One region of the Paenisporosarcina sp. FSL H8-0542 genome, then DNA from elsewhere that is predicted to be linked to it. Evidence: riboswitches for the same ligand, from Rfam matches in the RefSeq annotation. Region 1 holds a riboswitch; the other holds the start of a gene.

Region 1 (9,632 bases):
GTTTTTCACAGGCTCTATGATCAATATCATCAAGACGTATTTCAGTTCTTGCTGTATATTGTTAAAAATAGACAGACAGCCGAAGACTTAATGCATGAAGTATATGTTAGAGTTTTAAAAGCATACAGCCGATTCGAAGGGAAAAGTTCCGAAAAGACTTGGTTATTTTCGATTGCCAAAAACGTTGCGATTGATCATTTTCGAAAGTCGTCTGTACGCAAGCGTCATGCTTTTGACTTTTTTGACTGGGAAAAACAAGAGCTGAGATCCAATGAAGCTCTGCCCGATGAATTAGTCGAAATGAATGATGATATGAAGCAATTGCTGGACGTATTAGATGAATGCACTGGCGATCAAAAAATGGTTATTGTCATGCGATACTTTCAAGACCTATCCATTACGGAGACAGCACAAGTTCTCGGATGGACGGAAGGGAAAGTAAAGACCACACAACATCGGGCAATCCATAAACTTAGGGATCGCTTATCAGGGCATTCGGATAGGAGGCAAGTTCACGATGAGCAACAATAAATGGAGTGAACACAAGATTGATGAGTTACTTAGCCAAGTGCCCAAAATACATGATACTCGCTCCAAAGACGAAGTATTGAAACGTTTGCAGCAAGATCCAAGATTGGCCGATAGCAAAAACAAAAAACGTAAACAATGGATTCCATCAGCTGTAGCAGTTGCAGCGATAGCAACCTTGACAATACTTGTAGCAAGTTTTCTCAATAATCCGCAAAATGAGGATAAGACCATGTCAGAGATGGCTGTTACTGATAGTTCCGCTAAACTTGAAGAAGAAAGCGCGGATGATACATCGAATCAAATGCTTTCAAATAGTAAAGAATCTGCAAACGATAGTGCGGGCATAACCAGTGATGAGGAAACGTCTCCCACATTTGCTCGTCAAGGTGCCGTTCTCACATCTGTCTACCCAGTAGATGCAAAAGAACACACAGTCTTTCACATTGGCATGTTGTCTAATGATGGAATCGTTGTACCCTTAACGGTACTTATTCCGAGCCGGACCATTGCGAATGATTTAGGAAATGCAGAGCCAACGAGTTTGGATTTGTATAATCAATATGCTAGTGAATTAGTTGAATCCGCACTTGGATTTGCTGAATTCCATCCATTCGAAGGTGAATTTAAAGAACAACAGAATCAATTGATTCACAAGTTGCCATCTACACATGATTACGATTTGTCGAGTGCAACCATAAATGCGTATACCGAATCAATTCAAGAAACGTTTTATGGCTACAACCAAGTTGTTTTTCAAAATGAAGATGGAAGTCAAGCTGAATTTGATCAGGTTGGTCCTATGAAACCGCGAGCATTGACAAGTGGGAACACGTTTACGAGTTTCTATCTGTATAGAAATGAAAACGGAAATCAATTTTTGGTACCGAACATGAACGAAACTCATTCGGACGTTCAAGAAGCGATGAATGAAATGAAAACATCTCAGAGTGATTATCTACAGAGTGTAATTCCCGAAGGCATCAATTTTGAAGTGAGCAATGAACAAGGGATAAATCGTATCCGGTTTACAGAGGAATTGAACTTAGAACTAATGGATCCTCAAGTAGCTTCTCATTTAATCGAAGGGATTCTATTGACGAATGGAAGTTTTGGGAACGACGTTCAGTTTGAAAATATCGCACCATTGACTTGGAATGGATTCGATTTCAGTAAGCCCGTTGAAAGTCCTGTTGGAGCGAATAAATATGTTTGGGAATAAGGTTTTACATGTTTCAAATTGACAATTGGATAGAAATTTATTAATAAAAAAGAACCATACGTAGGCTCAAGTAGTTTACAAATGGTTCTTTTTTTCTTATAGTAAACAATGTAAGTTAATATTGATTCATCTTCGGGGCAGGGTGAAATTCCCGATCGGCGGTAATAGAAGAACGTTTTCTTAAGCCCGCGAGCCGTAAGGCAGGATTTGGTGTGATTCCAAAGCCGACAGTATAGTCTGGATGGGAGAAGGTGAAGGTGCGGTCGTTTTTCGTTCTGTCATTTAACGAGACGCCTATTTAAGTGCGCCTTTCTACTCCCTTAAGCGATAACGGCTTAGGGGATTTTTGATGGGACAAAACGGACGAACTTTTCTTCTTGTGGAGTGGATCGGCAAAAGGAGAGAGTTTTTATGAAGAACAACAAACTGCGTGTCATGATTGCAGTAGCCATGTTAAGTAGTATTTCATTTGTTTTAATGCTATTTAATTTTCCGTTACCTGCATTACCACCATTTTTAAAAGTCGATTTCAGCGATGTGCCAGCACTTATTGCGGCAATTACTATGGGACCTGTAGCTGGGATTTTAGTAGCACTATTTAAAAATGTTCTATATTGGATTTTCAGTGGTAGTCCAACAGGTGTTCCTGTTGGGGAAATTGCCAATTTTGTAACGAGCATTTTGTTCATGCTTCCTGTATATGCAATTTATCGTAAAGTTTCAAATACGAAAGGTTTGGCAATTGGTCTGATTGTGGGAATCCTTGCCATGGCAATCGGAATGAGCGTGTTAAATTACGCGGTATTTTTACCGATGTACACTTATTTCTTGAATATGCCAGCACTTACTGGTTCTGCATTGCGTGATACCATTGTGCTAGGGATTTTACCATTCAACTTAATTAAAGGGTTGCTGTTGTCCGCCATCATCATTGTTTTGTTCAAGACGATGAAAACGTGGTTGGATAAACAACGAGCTCAATTTTCATAATAATAATCATTATTAGGCTATGTGAAAAAATACTAGAGATTGATCAGAAAGAGTCCATTTGCGCACAGCATGCCGCAAGAAAGAGTATGGTCAAAGGAAGTTTGACCGTACTCTTTGCGACGAGTAACCGCAGGCACAGCACTTTTGAAGTGTTGGCTCATGCGTAACATGCGGCTAGCGCAAATGTGCGATAAACGACATTATATTAATAAAGCTATATTAATGAAAAAAAAGCTGCGAAGAAATTCGCAGCTTTTTCCTATTCGTATTTTAATGCATCTCCGTCAAATGATTCTTCGGCAACTTTAATGGAATCCGTAGGGCAGCCTTCAAATGCATCTTGCATATCTTCTTCGAGTTCATCTGGAACTTGAGTTGTTCCCATGTTATCATCTAAAATAACAAAGGCAATGCCTTCATCATCATAATCGTAAATATCAGGTGCAGCTGCGCCACATGCGCCACAAGCGATACAAGTATCTTTATCTACAATAGTATACTTCGCCATGTTAAAACCTCTCCTTTTTCTCCGTTCGCTTGAAAAAGCTTTTCGTATTTATTCTAATCATGTTTTCCTCAATTTTCAACCTAAATACATATTAAATTGGAGGAAGTCTTGTGCTATTCCAACAAATCATCTTACATATGGTCAATCGATTAAATGAAGAACGTACAATTTCAGCCCCGTTTCACCTAATTAGAGGTAAACGTTCGGGTCAAACCATCCAAGATGTTAAAAGTTATGGACTGACCAATTACTTTTCACTTTTTCCAAAACTCACAAAACCAACATATGAACAATATGTGCAACAAATGATTCAGTCAAACTTGCTGATTGTCAACGAGCAATCTATTCCCAAACTAACGCTCTTGGGAAAAGAAAAGTTGAAGGAAATGCCATCATTGCAGTTGAATGGCTGGTTATATAGAGGAAATGAACGCATTTTCTTTCAACGTTTATCGTTAGTTACTCAAACACTCTCGCATGTTAACGCAAAAAAATGGACGTTCACACCCATCCAGAAAGATGAAAAGATTCAACAATGGGTTCGTCATTTTTTGCATGACTTTACTTACAAGTCAAATGAGTTCATTTCAAAATATTATGAAGAACTGCTCAGTGTGTGCCAGTCGGACAAGTTATCCGAACTTCATTTAGTAATTCTCAGTCATCGTTTGACTGGATATGAGGTAAGTGGAGTGACATGGCAACAGCTTTCCCGCGCGTTGGAGGAAGATGAAATGGATCTTCAAATCCGTCTGCAAGAAAGTTTACATATTATACTAGATGAAATTTCTATCAGACCATCTTTGAGTCTATTAACGAGAATGACTGAAGATATCAAAGTATCAACTCCATTAACTGAATCAGCTAAGAAAACCTCAGATTTGTACCAAAAAGGCTATTCATTTGAAGAAATTAGTTCAATGCGCCAACTAAAGACAAGCACAATAGAAGATCATTTTGTAGAGATGGCGATGAATGGATCATTATTATCAGTAGAGATGTTTTTTCCGAGCGAGGATGTTCCGACGCTCATTCAAAAAATTAAACAACAAGAAACTAAAAAATTACGGACGCTAAAAGACGTTTTCCCAAGTTATACGTACTTTCAACTAAGGTTGCTTTTGGCTATAGGAGGGGAATCGAATTGACGTCAAATCTGGAGAAAGTTCTATATGATAAATTTGGTTATCGTACGTTTAGGCAAGGTCAAAAAGAAATCATAAAAAGTATTATCAATAAAGAAGATGTTCTTGCAATTTTACCTACAGGAATGGGTAAATCACTTTGTTATCAGCTACCGGGATATCTTTTACCGCATAGCGTCATCATTATTTCGCCCTTGCTATCATTAATGCAGGATCAAGTTGAACAACTGAAAAAAATGGGGGAGAGGCGAGTCGTTGCGGTAAATTCATTTTTGACTCCACCTGAAAAAAATGCGCTTTTGCAGAGAATGGAAACATATAAATTCATTTTTCTATCTCCTGAAATGATGATGCAAGAACAAGTGAAAGCTAAGCTAATGACCATGAAGATTTCTTTAGTTGTTGCGGATGAAGCTCATTGCATATCACAATGGGGATTCGACTTTAGACCGGACTATTTGCGATTGAGTGATTGGTTATCTTTTAGCGGACGCCCTCCAATCCTTGCGTTAACTGCGACAGCGACACCAAAGGTTATTGAAGATATCACCACTCAATTGAATATGCGCCAGCCATCAATCCATATCCAAGCACTCGATCGACCAAATATTCGATATGAAGCGGTTGAAGTTGATTCCCAGGAGCATAAGTTTGATCTTATCGCAGAACAAATAGAGCGCTTTACCGGTCCGGGAATTCTGTATACGCAATCACGCAGAAAAGCAGACGAATATGCTCTGAAATTAAATGCGAAGGGCATCCGTATTGCCTCATACCATGCAGGAATGGAACAAGTCGATAGGATGTTTATTCAACAGCAGTTTTTGAATGGTGAAATTGATTGGGTGTGTGCGACAAATGCCTTTGGAATGGGTGTACATAAAGATGATGTGCGGCAAATCATTCATGATCATTTTCCGTCATCGGTTGCCAATTACGCTCAGGAAGTTGGGCGTGCTGGAAGAGATGGCCTTGATTCACTGGCCACAATGTTTTTTACTCGAGATGATGAAGATTATTCGATTTTCGTGGCTACGAACGATTTTCCCGAAGAGACACATGTCAGATTGTATAAAGAATTTCAGCAAAACGGACAACATCCTAGTCAATTAGTGGAGATTGGCGTGTTATCTGAAACGCATGTACGAATATTAACCTATTGGTTACCACGCAAATCAGTTGAGGAGACCATCGATATTTTGCATCAATTAAAACAGCAAAAGATTCAGCAGATTTATTTGATGAAAGACATTTTAACGAATTCTTCTTGCATTCGACAGCAAATCGTTGAAGTGTTTGGACAGCAACTTAAGGAAAGGCCAGAAAATTGTTGTTCGAAATGCGGATTAAATAAAGAGAATATCGTAAATTCATCGGAACAACCAGCAGCCAAATTAATACTGAATGCTTGGGAAAAAAGAATTTCAGCATTGTTCCAACGAAACTGTTAGAGGTTTATTTTACTTTTTCTCCAAATTTCGTCATAATAAATAAAGATGAAAAGTAGAATAGGAGTTTACAGCTATGAATAAAGATGATTATCAAAATAAAATTGAAGAACATCGTAAACCCATACAATTAAATGGTGATGAAAAACCCAATACACGTGCTTCCAGACGTTCAACGAATGTTGATCCTAAAAAGAAGAAAGAAAAACGCAATTTATTGTTACCCATCCTGTTCTTATTCTTTATTCTGATACCTGTTTCATTTCTGATCTATGTTTTTGCATTTTATGAGCCGAATGCGAATGAAACAACAGTTCAAGACGATAGCCAAGTCAAATATGAACAAAATGAAGAAGATGTAGCAAGTGAAGAAGATTCTCAAAACACTGAGTCAGAAGCGTCTGCTGAAGAAAACACTGAAAAGGAGAATGCGGAAGAATCTTCAACAACTGAACAACAAACCAAAGAAGAAACACCAGAAGAAGTAGTAACAGAAACCGAAGAAGTTGAAGAAGAGACTGACACAACACAGGATGAAGAACAATCCTCAGATTCCAAGACACATGTCGTTAAACCAGGTGAAACACTTTACCGAATTGCCATGAATTATTACAATTCACCAGATGCCGTCGAAAAAATCAAATCTGCAAATGGACTTTCATCAGACTCGATTTCAACTGGGCAAACATTGATTCTTCCATAAATTTTTGTATTATAAAGAGGATAAGAGTGAGTTTTGTAGAATAGGTTAATAATCAATATAGATTGAGGTGACAGCATGTTTGCGAAAAGTGTAATGATTCCAAAGGAAAAATGTATTTCAATTCAAACATCAGAGTCGGTGCAAGCGGCACTGGACATATTGGAAAAAAATCAAATCGATGCATTGCCAGTATTGGAAAATGGCCATTATAAAGGTATTTTAAATCGATATATTGTTTACCGTGCATTTTATTACAGTGGTTTAAACAAAGAAGATTTTCTTGCAAGCACGTCTTTAATGGACGTTGTGACAAGATCGGAAATCTATTTATCCATTGATGACGTTTTTGAAGATTCTCTACTTCAACTAAATGACTTTCCAATTATAGCGGTAGTGGAAGAAAATCGCTTTTTAGGTCTTGTCACTCGATTTGATATCATGGATCAATTCAGAAGTGCTTTTGGAATGGATAGTCCTGGCGTTCGCATAACATTTACGTCTGTAGAGACAGAGGGACAGATAGCCCGCGTAGGAGACATTATTCAAAAGTTCCATGAATCTGTGATTTCATTAGTTACATTTGATGAATCAGACAAATTATTGAGACGTATCGTGTTGAAAATCGAGAAACGTGATAATGTACAAAAATTCTTGAAAGAACTTGACCGTTCTGGATTCCGCGTATTGCATATGGAAGAAGATTGATCGAAATGCAACTTTCAAACAAGTAAGGGGAAGGGGAAACCCTCCTCTTTTTATTTTGATTCAGAGGTGAATACATGCGTTATTTGGCAACAATTATAGGATTTACTTTATGTATACCATTGATTATGGTGAAAAAAGCTTTTGAGACGAATATACGTCACCAGCAAATTGACATATCCAGTTATAAGGATGAGCATCCATTCCGCCTGTTTTTCATTTCCGATATTCATCGAAGGAAAATAACGAATCATTTAGTTGAGGAAGTCGGAACAGATATACATGCAGTAATTATAGGTGGAGATCTGGCGGAAAGTGGTGTACCTTTAGAGCAAATTGAAGACAATATTAAACAACTGGCTAAAATCGGACCTATTTATTACGTTTGGGGTAATAATGACCGTGAAGTGGGAGAACGCCATATCCGAAAATATATTCAAAATGTGGGTGGAATAATTTTAGAAAATGAAGCAATCTGTGTAAAAACGAATGCTCATCATATCTGGATTGTTGGCTTAGAGGATGTATCTTCAGGAAGAGCGAACATTAGTAAAAGTTTTGCCAATGTACCTGAAGACGACCCGATTGTCTTTGTTTCACACACTCCATTTGTCTTTCATAAAGTAAAAGACCGTTACACTTCTGACGTGTTATTGGCTGGTCATACTCATGGAGGACAGATTCGATTAGGGAAATGGGGATACTACCAAAAAGGTGAGTTGAAAAAAGGTCGAGATGAATTTACTTTAATCAGTAATGGCTTCGGTACAACTTTTATCCCTCTCAGATTGGGTGCACCTGCAGAATGTCACATCTTGACCATTAAAAATAAAGATTTTTAAAATGTTCTAGCAGCACATACACGATGTTTACAATAATTGTTAAAAAAAGAATCTTCCAGACCGTTTAATCAGCATGCTGAAAATTGAATTTCACAAATTCAACAGGATATTTTGCAGGCATTTCTATATTTTGATGAGCGCTCAGTGCAGAACTTGTTGAATGGATCAAAATATTCTCGGACCAAGCATGAGTGAATGGGATTATTGGGTTGAAGAAAAAACGTATGCCAATTAGTTGTATTGTACTGTTAGTTCTCCAATCATTAGATAGGAGATTTTTAATATAGAGGAAGTGTAAAATGATGGAGAAAGTAGATGCAATCATTGTAGGTGGGGGTCCTTGTGGTCTCGCAGCTGCAATATCTTTACAAAATATCGGGCTTTCACCCGTCATAATTGAAAAAGGGAATGTCGTGGAAGCGATTTATAAGTACCCTACTCATCAAACTTTTTTTAGTACAAGTGAAAAACTGTCAATCGGGGATGTACCGTTCATTATTGAAGGGCGTAAACCAAAACGAAATCAGGCACTTGTTTATTACCGCGAAGTGGTAAAAATGAAAAAATTACACGTCCGCAAATTCGAAACGGTTCAACGTGTTGAGAAAATCAAAAATATGTTTGAAGTATATACAACAAAATCTACCTATAAAACTGAACATGTAGTGATTGCAACCGGATATTATGACCACCCGAATTTTCTTGGTATACCAGGAGAAGAGTTACCGAAAGTAAGTCATTACTTCAAGGAAGGTCATCCTTATTTTGATACCGATGTAGTGGTTATAGGGGGTAAAAATTCGAGTATTGATGCAGCTTTAGAGTTAAATAAAGCAGGGGCCAGAGTAACTGTCGTATATAGGGGTAGTACTTATTCAAGTAGCGTGAAACCGTGGATACTGCCTGAATTTGATGGCTTGGTTCGCAGTGGTGAAATCACCATGCTATTTGATTCACACGTTGAAGAAATTGGACAAGAAGAAGTACGGATACGCAAACCAGATCAAGTCATCACCCTTAAAAATGATTTCGTTTTTGCTATGATTGGGTATCATCCGGATCATGACTTCCTGCGCCAAATGGGTGTGCATATTGACGAAGCTTCAGGCAGACCATTGTTAAATGAATTGACGATGGAGTCCAATATTGAAAACTTGTATATTGCTGGTGTTTTAGCGGCAGGAAATAATGCAAATGAAATTTTCATTGAAAATGGTCGCTTTCACGGCGAGTTAATTGCGGACGCGATCAAATCAAAAAGAAGCTGCTGAGTGGTCAGCAGCTTTTTCTTATGTAGAATCAAAAGTGTTCAAAAGGAAAATTAATATTCAAAAATGGTGTGAAGGGATTGTGAGCATCGAGCATCAGATAGCGCTATCAACAGTTTAATTCGTGCTTTCTGACCACTGAGTCCATGTGCAAATAACACGCCCATTTCTTCTAGCATTTTCCCTCCACCTACATAACCATACACGGGCTGCGCAATGCCGTTGTAACATCTGGAAACCAAAACAACGGGAATCTTTTGCAGAATAAGTTGTTTA
Region 2 (9,632 bases), 1.6 Mb from region 1:
AATGATGAGTGTATTCATCAAATAGTATGTATTTCGGGAAATTTGTCTGTCGAAAAATGTAGAGCGGTCGACAAGTTTATAACTTAAAACCATGATACCGATCAGAATGATCACTGACACAAAAATAGGCATATCGTAAATTTTTTAATCGATAAATCGCACAAAAATAAGTGAAGCAGTCATAATTACTCCATAAGCAACGCGTTTTAATTCCATGGATTAACTCCTTTACTTTTTTATCAAGTATAGCAAATAGCTAAAAAGATAGATAAGAACTGCAGAGTAGGGAGTTGCATGAAAAATAACCAGTAAGGGGGAGTTAACATGATTCAATTTGTAGGACTAGACGAACAGTATTACCCGGCAATGGCTTCGCTATTGTCAAAACGACACCAAGTAGAACGAATTCGATATTCATTCCTCCCAAAACGTTTTGAGGAGGCAGCGGAAACTGAGAACCTGCTTCGTGAAATTGCCAAAAACCCTTTCGTTAATGGTATTGTGGCTCTCCGTGATCAGCAAGTAATTGGGTATATGCTGTATGAATTCAAGGAAGATGCAAAAAAAGGCCGCCACATTATTATTGATTATCCATGCTTGGCCATTTCAGAAGATGCACATCCACGTTTGATACGTCTATTGTATGCAGAGGCAGGTGCGGAATGGATTGCCGGGGGATATTTCCAACATATCATTTACGTTCCGATTGGCTACGATCGCTTAGTTTATGAATGGCTGGAGCAAGGTTTCCGTTTTGAACAAAAATATGCAATGCTCGACATAAAAAACTATGAACCGAAAGCAAAACATACAGATACTAGCGCAATTAACATACGCCGATTGGCAGAAAACGACACGGAAATGCTTAAAAGTATGTCGCGTTGGAACAGCATTCATCAAGCTTCCGCGCCATCATGGAATCCGATTACAAAAGAATCACTCCAGGATGTGAAAAGTGGCTATGCAGCTCTCGCAAAAGATGCAGAGGCAATTGTCATGATTGGTGAACAGGAAGGAATTCCAGTTGGTTTCCATGTTTACTACGAAGCGGATACTTCATCCAATATGTATACACCTAATCAAACAGTGGATCTTCCGGCGGCTTCTACCAACCCGCAGTACCGGGGACGCGGAGTAGGGAAAGCCCTTGCAGATGCGAGTCATGCTCAGTTAAAAGAAATGGGTTATGATTATGCATTGGCTGACTGGCATACGCCCAATCACTTGGCATCCTATTTCTGGCCGAAACTCGGGTACCAGCCGTTTATGATTCGCATGGTTCGAACAGTCGATAACCGGATTGCCTGGGCGCATGGCAAATAAAATACGTATTGTTGGATCAGTTGGCAGCGGAAAAACGACACTTGCAAGGAAGCTGGCTGTGCAAAAAGGAATTGAGATGCATTCATTGGATGATGTGGTATGGTCGAGATGTGCTGGAGGAGATATTCGCAATTCTGAGGAAAAACGGGATTCCCAATTAGCTGATATCATTAGCCAGCCAACCTGGATTATCGAAGGTACACACCTTGGTTGGTCAATGAAGACATTCGAGGAAGCGGACCAAATTATTTTCCTGCATCCTCGTCTTTCTGTGCGTCTGTATCGGATTTCACGGAGGTTCTACAAACAAAAAAGAGGCACTGAAAATGCTAGTTATACACCTACTTGGAGAATGTATGGTCGTATGTTCAAGTGGACGTATCACTATGAAACCATCTTTAAAAAACAAGTTCGAGGAATCATAAACAACGCCCCTGAAAAGGCAGTGGAGATTCGCGATGGAAGAGAGTTAGGAGTTTAAACAATGGAAAACAAACCGTTTGTTGCATCATGGAGTGGCGGCAAGGATTCAGCTATGGCCTATTACCGCGCAATCCAATCAGGGATGATCCCCAAGAGATTACTGACCATGTTTCAGGAAGATGAAGAAATCTCGAAGTCACATGCTCTGCCATTAAAGGTAATAAAGGCTCAGGCAGATCGCCTGAACGTGCCATTAATGATTCGTGGCGCAGGATGGGAAGACTATGAAATGAAGTTTATCGATGCCATGGACGAGTGTCGCTCAGTGAGCATTACTCACGGCGTCTTTGGTGATATCGATCTTGAAGGACATTTGGAATGGGTACAAAAAACATGTGCAAAATCAGATATCATTCCTATTCATCCATTATGGCAAGAACAGAGACGTTCGATACTGGAGGAACTTTTGGAGGTTGGATTTGAAGCGGTTATTGTCGTAATAAACACAAAGATGATGCCAAGGGACTACATTGGCCGCACATTCACGAGAGAGCTGATGGATGAATTAGAAGCACTGGGAATCGATTCGTGTGGAGAAAACGGGGAGTTCCATACGGTCGTCATTGATGGTCCGATTTTTTCATCACGTGTACCAGTTAAGTTTGGCGAAGTAAGAGAAAACGAAGGATATGTTTTCTTGAGTGTTGAATTGTAGTATTGTGCAAAGGTTAATTTATTGGTAATTTTATACATCATCTGATTTCCTTGTTATAATGTTAAGTACTAACTTTCAATGGGGGATGACCATGAAAAAATACTATGTAGCCATATTAATTTGTATATTTTTCATTTCAGGTTGTCAGCAAAATCAGGTGACTCCCAAAATCACTTATGTAAGTGGTTCTGTTCAGGAAGATTATCAACCTTCACCAGAGGATATTGTCAATAAACATGGAGACATTACAAATCTAGAGACGTTCCAAACCTTTAAGGACAATATCGATCATGGGGAAAGTGACGAAATTCGAATTATCACTTATACCGAAGAAGGTGACCCAATGATTCATGAACTACTTTACGACGGAAAGTTAATCCATTCAACAGAGGATACGACAAGGGATCATTTCGGATCGGGGAGTATTAACAGCATAAGTTGCGAATCATTAGAAGCGAAAGATAAAGCTGAAAGAACAGATTATTATTTAAGTGACTGTACAAATCAATCTAACGGACCATTAGTTCTGGTTATTTGGAAATAAAGAAAAAGGCATTGTCTTTTAAAACAATGCCTTTTTGTATATCGATTTATAGATAATCTTTCAGTTCATTCTCAAGAAATGGTTTTGCTTGCAGGAAATCTACAAATGCACGGTATTTTTTCTGTTCCTCTGTTGTCGATTTATTTCCATTGAAATAAGCTCGAATCAGAATGTTTTTTGGTGTATTTTCCATATCGATAAATTCGAGTAATTGCGCATCGTAGCCGACAAGTTTCAGCAACTCCGCCCGAATCGAATCAGTAGCTAGAGCGGCAAACCGTTCTTTCACAAGTCCATGCTGAAGCATAACTTCTAGAGCGGGGCTGTTCAGTTGAGTGTTCAGCTCATGCTGACAACATGGCACACTCAGAATCACTTTTGCCCCCCATTTTACAGCACGGGCAAGCGCCATATCCGTTGCAACATCACAAGCATGAAGTGTTACGACCATATCCACCGATGTTTCCTCATTATAGTCATTGATATCCCCAACCAGGAATTCAAGGTGATCATAGTTCAAATCATCCGCGATTTGCTGACAATCTTCAATTACTTCCTTTTTCAAATCCAGACCGGTAACACGAATGTCGAGACCTTTTTCAATTCTTAAATAGTGATACAGAGCAAAAGTTAAATAGGATTTCCCGGACCCAAAATCTAAAATTCGTACCGGTCGATCTTTCGGAAGGTAGTCCAGTGCATCGTCGATAAATTCGACAAAACGATTGATTTGTCGGAACTTATCATGCTTTTGCTTTTTGACTTTGCCATCAGGTGTCTGAACACCTAGACGTACCAGAAACGGGTAGGATGTATCTTCGTCCAGTAAATAATTTTTCTTTCGGTTATGAGAAAGGTTGACCACTTTTTTCGAAGCAATCTGTTCCGACTTCCACAATACTTTAAACTTTTTGGAAAGCTGAATATGCACTTTTTCTTCCTGAAAATCAGCTTGCACTTGTCTGTATTGCTGGAGTAAGGCATGCAACTTTTCATTTGCTGCATCAAGTTCTAGGTTTTCATGCTTTAGTACACGTTCATACTGGTATTCAAACTGAATATGATAAATGCCCTTTAATTCAAGTGGCTTTAGCTTCACTCGTTTTACTTCTTCGGATTTGGCACGGGGTTGGCTAATCGTCGCAGCAATCAGCTGTTTTTGATGAATCAAATCACTTAATTGATCGAGCATTTGTTGATATTCCATACAGACCGCCTTCTCTTCATGTTTATTAACGATAGTTTATCACATTCGTCAGGATTACTTTTCTTCCAGTCGGGAAAAGGGGGAGATAATTGAGTGAACTCTTCATTGTGATGATGAATGGCCGAAATTCCAAATCGAATGGACAAAAACCAAAAATCCGCAAAAAGGAAAGCCTCTCCCAATCCACTTGAAGTGAACAGGAGGGGCTTCATCAATCTTTCCATAATTGCTTAATGCTACTCTTATTATTATCAATGATAAGAGTATATACATCTGGATTACGAAGTGATTTCCACTCCTCAAAACCAATGGAATCATCAAAGTGTTTCAAAATGAGACTCATTAAATTACCGTGTGTAACGAGTACGGTATTGTTTTGTGCCTCTTCAATGACTTCAATAGCGCGAGCGGTCGCCTCTCGACTGGATTCGCCACCCACCAGCTTCAAATCGAGGTCAAGAAATGTCTTCTCTAAAAGCTCGAGCCAATTAGGTAAATCAGACGTGCTTAACGTGCGTTCTGCCAAGCGAGCATCAATAGTAAGCGGTAGATCTTTTGCTTTGGCTGTCGGTTCAATTGAATGTTGAGCCCTTATAAATGGACTTGAAATGATATTTTCAATCGAAATTCCACTAAAAAATGCAGCCAACTTTTGAGCTTGTTCAAATCCTGTATCAGATAATTGGGCTTCCGCAGCTTGTCCGGTTGCAGAACAATGTCGAACGAGGTATAGCGTCTTCATTTCGTGAACACCCCTTTTAATCATTTGTAAAATTATACAATAAAACCCCGAAGCAAAGAGCTTCGAGGTTAATGATTAACTTAATTTTTTCATCAAATTTGCCATTTCGATAGCGGCTGTTGCAGATTCCCAACCTTTATTTCCGGCTTTCGTTCCAGCGCGTTCAATTGCCTGTTCGATTGTATCTGTCGTTAGAACACCGAAGATGACAGGAATATTGTGTTGATATCCAGCGTTGGCAACTCCTTTAGCTGCTTCGTTGCAAACAAAATCGAAGTGTGGGGTAGAGCCACGTATCACAGTACCAAGCGTGATGACGGCATCGTATTTTTTTGAAGCAGCCATTTGTTTTGCGACCAGTGGAATTTCAAAAGCACCGGGAACCCAGGCAATCGTCACATTTGCTTCATCCACACCATGACGCTTCAGTGCGTCTTCAGCGCCCCCCAATAGTTTACTCGTAATAAATTCATTGAAACGTCCAACGACGATGCCAATTTTTAAATCGGACCCAACTAAATATCCTTCTAAATGTGTTGTCATATATAAGCTCCTCTATAAACTCAGAAAATGCCCGAGTTTTGATTTTTTGGTTTTCATATAGCCTTCATTGTCTGTATGAGATGGGATCTCGATTGCCACACGCTCGGTTACTTCCAAGCCGTATCCATCTATTCCCGAAATTTTTCTAGGATTGTTTGTCATGAGCTTCATTTTACGAACGCCAAGGTCACGTAAAATTTGGGCACCAATTCCATACTCTCTTAAATCATCTGCAAAACCAAGTTTTTGATTGGCTTCGACAGTATCCAATCCTTCGTCCTGCAGTGCATATGCTTTTAATTTGTTGATTAATCCGATGCCACGGCCTTCTTGTCTCATATATAACAATATGCCGGAGCCTGCTGCTTCAATTTGTTTGAGTGAGGCATGGAGCTGTGAACCGCAATCACATTTGCGAGAAGCGAAGACATCCCCTGTCAAACATTCAGAGTGTACACGGGTCAAAATAGGTGTATCCTCAGAGACCGGGCCTTTTACAAGGGCAATATGCTCTTTACCTGTCAAAGTTTCGGTATACCCAAACACCTGGAAATCACCGTACTCAGTTGGCAAAATAGTTTCTACTTCACGGGTAATCAGCTTTTCATGCTTTTGTTTGTAAGCAATCAACTCAGCGATCGTTAAAATGCCGATATTTAATCGTTTTCCTATGATAACTAAGTCATCGAGTCTGGCCATTGTGCCATCTTCATTCATAATTTCACAAATCACACCCGCAGGCGCTGACCCTGCAAGCAAGGCTAAATCAACTGCTGCTTCTGTATGTCCGGCACGCTTAAGGACGCCACCTTTTTTCGCAATCAAGGGAAAGACGTGACCTGGTCGTTTAAAATCGGTTGCAGTCGATTGATTGTTTATCATTTGCAGAATGGTGTGAGAGCGTTCGAATGCGCTGATACCTGTCGTCGTGTCGATATGATCGACACTGATTGTAAAAGCCGTACTATAAGGGTCTGTATTATGATCCGTCATTAACCCGATATCCAGTTGACGTGCAATTTCTTCCGCCACTGGTACGCAAATAAGACCTTTGCCTTCAGAAGCCATTAAATTTATGATTTGAGGGGTTGCAAATTCCGCAAGCGCAACAAAGTCTCCTTCATTTTCACGATCTTCGTCATCAACGACAATGATGGCTTGTCCTTTGGATAATGCTTCAACTGCTTCTTCTACTGTATAAAACATAAGAAACCTCCTTTAAAATCCTTTATCCTGTAGCCATTCTTTTGATATGCCAGTTTTAGATGTAAGTATACGTTCGGTATATTTTGCGAGCATGTCACATTCAATATTCACTTTTTCACCAATGCCTTTTTCACCAATCAATGAATCATATTGCGTTGTTGGAATTAAGGAAATGGTGATTGAAGTTCGTTCTACATCAAAAATAGTAAGTGAAGTGCCGTCTATTGCTACAGAGCCTTTTCGCATCATGTATTTCATGAGGCTGGAATCCAATTCAATCTTCTTTGTAATGGCATTGGATTCTTTTTTTATCGAGCGAATGACACCGATGCCATCCACGTGCCCACTGACAAAATGACCACCAAACCGTCCAACTGCTGACATGGCACGTTCCAGATTGACGCGACCGTTTGACGATAAGTTAGCTAAAGTGGTCGAGTTAAAGGTTTCTGGAATAACATCCACAACAAACGTATCATGTGTAAAAGATGAAACCGTCAAACAAACACCATTTACGGCGATACTATCTCCTCTTTTCACATCTTCTAGTACCACTTTTGCACGAATGGACAATTCGAGCGCATGTGATTTACGTTTGATGGAAGTGACAATGCCAATTTCTTCAATGATTCCTGTGAACAAGTAATCAACCTCCTACTGAAAAGAGAATTGATGCGAACATCAAAGCCTTATTTGTTATCCATTATTCAATTAGTGGTACCAATTATATACGCCTGTAGAGACATATTTTGTATAGCTTTTAGTAATAAGGATTAGAATTTTTTCCACCAAGGGGCAGGTAGGTGGTGGGGAAAGGGATATGATGATGAATCCAATTGACGAAATTCAAAAGCGCTTTTAAACGATCACGCGTCAAAAGAAAGTTCTCGCGTAATTTCGGGGGTCGAAGCTCGTTTTTAGCAGCAGTTGATTTGAATGTGTCAGATGGATAATTTGTATCGGAATGAAAATATACTCGTGTATGTTGCTTCGCTTCTTGTGTGAATTTTCCTGCACATACTTCAAATTGGGTTGCTTTAAGAAGCTTATCCATAATGATAAGTGCTTTTGGAATTCTAGCCGCATGGAAGTTGGAATCAGTACCTTCTGATCGAGTGCTCTTCAAGCACGGAATTGATAAGCTGGACTGCATGCGAAGTTTAAACGAATTCAAATGTTGTTTAATGATACAAGCTCCTCCTTTCGAGTTTCAAAATCGAAAAGAAGCGACGCGCGAGCATGACAAATAAACCTCTCTATACTCTTCTCCCATCCAGACTATACTGTCGGTGTTGGATTCGCACCAACTCCACCGCTACTTTTTCAAGCACCGGGTCACGGACTTACAAATCTACATTTGTTCACCGCCGGTAAGGAATTTCACCTTGCCCCGAAGAATATAAAGCGACTACTTATCTTTTTTATAGTAGCACAATATACTGGTTTTGATAAAATCATCAAGCACTTTACGCAGGTGGATAAAGATGGATTTTGCATTTACAATTCGTCTGAATTTTGTGATAACATAATAACCAAGACATCACAAAGGGGGAAGCAACAACATGTTGAAACATCAAACGGTGGGGGAAGTAGTTCGAGAAATGGCGAAACGATATCCCGCTACAGAAGCGTACGTATATCCAGAAAAGCAATTACGCAAAACATATAAAGAATTTGATGAAGAGACAGACCGCTTGGCAAAGGCTTTCATGGGGATGGGCATTGCTAAAGGAGAACATATCGCCATTTGGTCAGATAACAAGAGAGAGTGGTTATTGAGCCAATACGCTACTGGCAAAATGGGAGCCGTTCTTGTGACAGTCAATACCAATTATCAGGAAAAGGAACTCGAATATTTATTGAATCAATCCGATTCCACCACACTTATTTTAGGTGAAGAATTTAAAGGAACTTCTTACATAGAGATTATCAATGCAGTTTGTCCAGAATTGAAGTCATCTATTAAAGGGGATATTCACTGTGCGAGGCTGCCTCATTTCAAACGAGTCATCGTCATGAGTGAAAATGAATATGCCGGAATTTATTCTTGGAGTGAGTTCGAAGCGCATGCAGCAAACATCACTGATATGGAACTGGACGAACGTCTGGAATCGTTGGACACAGAAGATGTGATCAATATTCAATATACTTCAGGGACTACCGGGTTTCCAAAAGGTGTCATGCTGACACATATGAACATTGTGAATAATGGCCAAATTATTGGGGATTATATGAAGTTAACACCAGAGGACCGCTTATGTATTCCAGTGCCATTCTTTCATTGTTTCGGCTGTGTTTTGGGAACGCTTGCGGCTGTCACACATGGGACTACGATGGTACTGGTAGAGCAATTTGACGCAAAACGTGTACTGCAGGCTGTACAGGATGAAAAGTGTACAGGTCTTCACGGTGTTCCGACGATGTTTATTGCTGAGTTGAATCATCCAGAATATAAACAATTTGATACATCCTCATTGCGAACAGGCATTATGGCGGGTTCACCTTGTCCGATTGAAGTAATGAAAAAAGTAATTGATGATATGGGGGCAAGCGAAATAACCATTTGTTATGGACTTACTGAATGTTCGCCTGTCATTTCACAAACGAAAGCGGATGATGCGATTGAAAAACGTGTAAAAACAGTTGGAAAACCTCATCCTCACGTGGAAGTGAAAATTATAGATCCTGTAACCAATGAAGAATTGCCTGCAGGAGTGCCTGGTGAATTATGTGCTCGGGGATATCTTGTAATGAAAGGTTATTACAAAAATGAAGAAGCGACACGTGAAGCAATAGACGAAGAAGGTTGGCTGCACACAGGGGATATTGCCATTTTAGACGATGAAGGCTATCTAGAAATTACAGGTCGGATCAAAGATATGGTGATTCGTGGTGGGGAAAATATTTACCCTCGTGAAATTGAGGAGTT

What was found. A riboswitch is a leader RNA that binds a small molecule or an ion and turns the genes downstream of it on or off. The one in region 1 is predicted to bind FMN.
Region 2: linked by a shared signal. The riboswitch ahead of MHH33_RS02305 (hypothetical protein) and the one ahead of MHH33_RS10655 (ECF transporter S component) in region 1 are both predicted to bind FMN.

Annotation. Positions count from the first base shown of each region.
Region 1 covers NZ_CP152050.1:2,050,811-2,060,442, reverse strand. Annotated here, with positions in the region: gene sigX (RNA polymerase sigma factor SigX) at 1-531, shown strand, start outside; gene MHH33_RS10660 (hypothetical protein) at 518-1,750, shown strand; FMN riboswitch at 1,875-2,007, shown strand; gene MHH33_RS10655 (ECF transporter S component) at 2,162-2,740, shown strand; gene MHH33_RS10650 (ferredoxin) at 3,000-3,248, opposite strand; gene MHH33_RS10645 (helix-turn-helix domain-containing protein) at 3,359-4,396, shown strand; gene MHH33_RS10640 (RecQ family ATP-dependent DNA helicase) at 4,393-5,844, shown strand; gene MHH33_RS10635 (LysM peptidoglycan-binding domain-containing protein) at 5,918-6,544, shown strand; gene MHH33_RS10630 (CBS domain-containing protein) at 6,620-7,249, shown strand; gene MHH33_RS10625 (metallophosphoesterase) at 7,324-8,088, shown strand; gene MHH33_RS10620 (YpdA family putative bacillithiol disulfide reductase) at 8,391-9,359, shown strand; gene MHH33_RS10615 (asparaginase) at 9,410-9,632, opposite strand, start outside.
Region 2 covers NZ_CP152050.1:424,381-434,012, forward strand. Annotated here, with positions in the region: gene MHH33_RS02260 (GNAT family N-acetyltransferase) at 325-1,323, shown strand; gene MHH33_RS02265 (hypothetical protein) at 1,313-1,804, shown strand; gene MHH33_RS02270 (diphthine--ammonia ligase) at 1,808-2,461, shown strand; gene MHH33_RS02275 (DUF4362 domain-containing protein) at 2,553-3,005, shown strand; gene MHH33_RS02280 (SAM-dependent methyltransferase) at 3,052-4,212, opposite strand; gene MHH33_RS02285 (histidine phosphatase family protein) at 4,424-4,954, opposite strand; gene ribE (6,7-dimethyl-8-ribityllumazine synthase) at 5,030-5,497, opposite strand; gene MHH33_RS02295 (bifunctional 3,4-dihydroxy-2-butanone-4-phosphate synthase/GTP cyclohydrolase II) at 5,510-6,703, opposite strand; gene ribE (riboflavin synthase) at 6,716-7,345, opposite strand; gene MHH33_RS02305 (hypothetical protein) at 7,464-7,877, opposite strand; FMN riboswitch at 7,961-8,105, opposite strand; gene MHH33_RS02310 (AMP-binding protein) at 8,266-9,632, shown strand, end outside.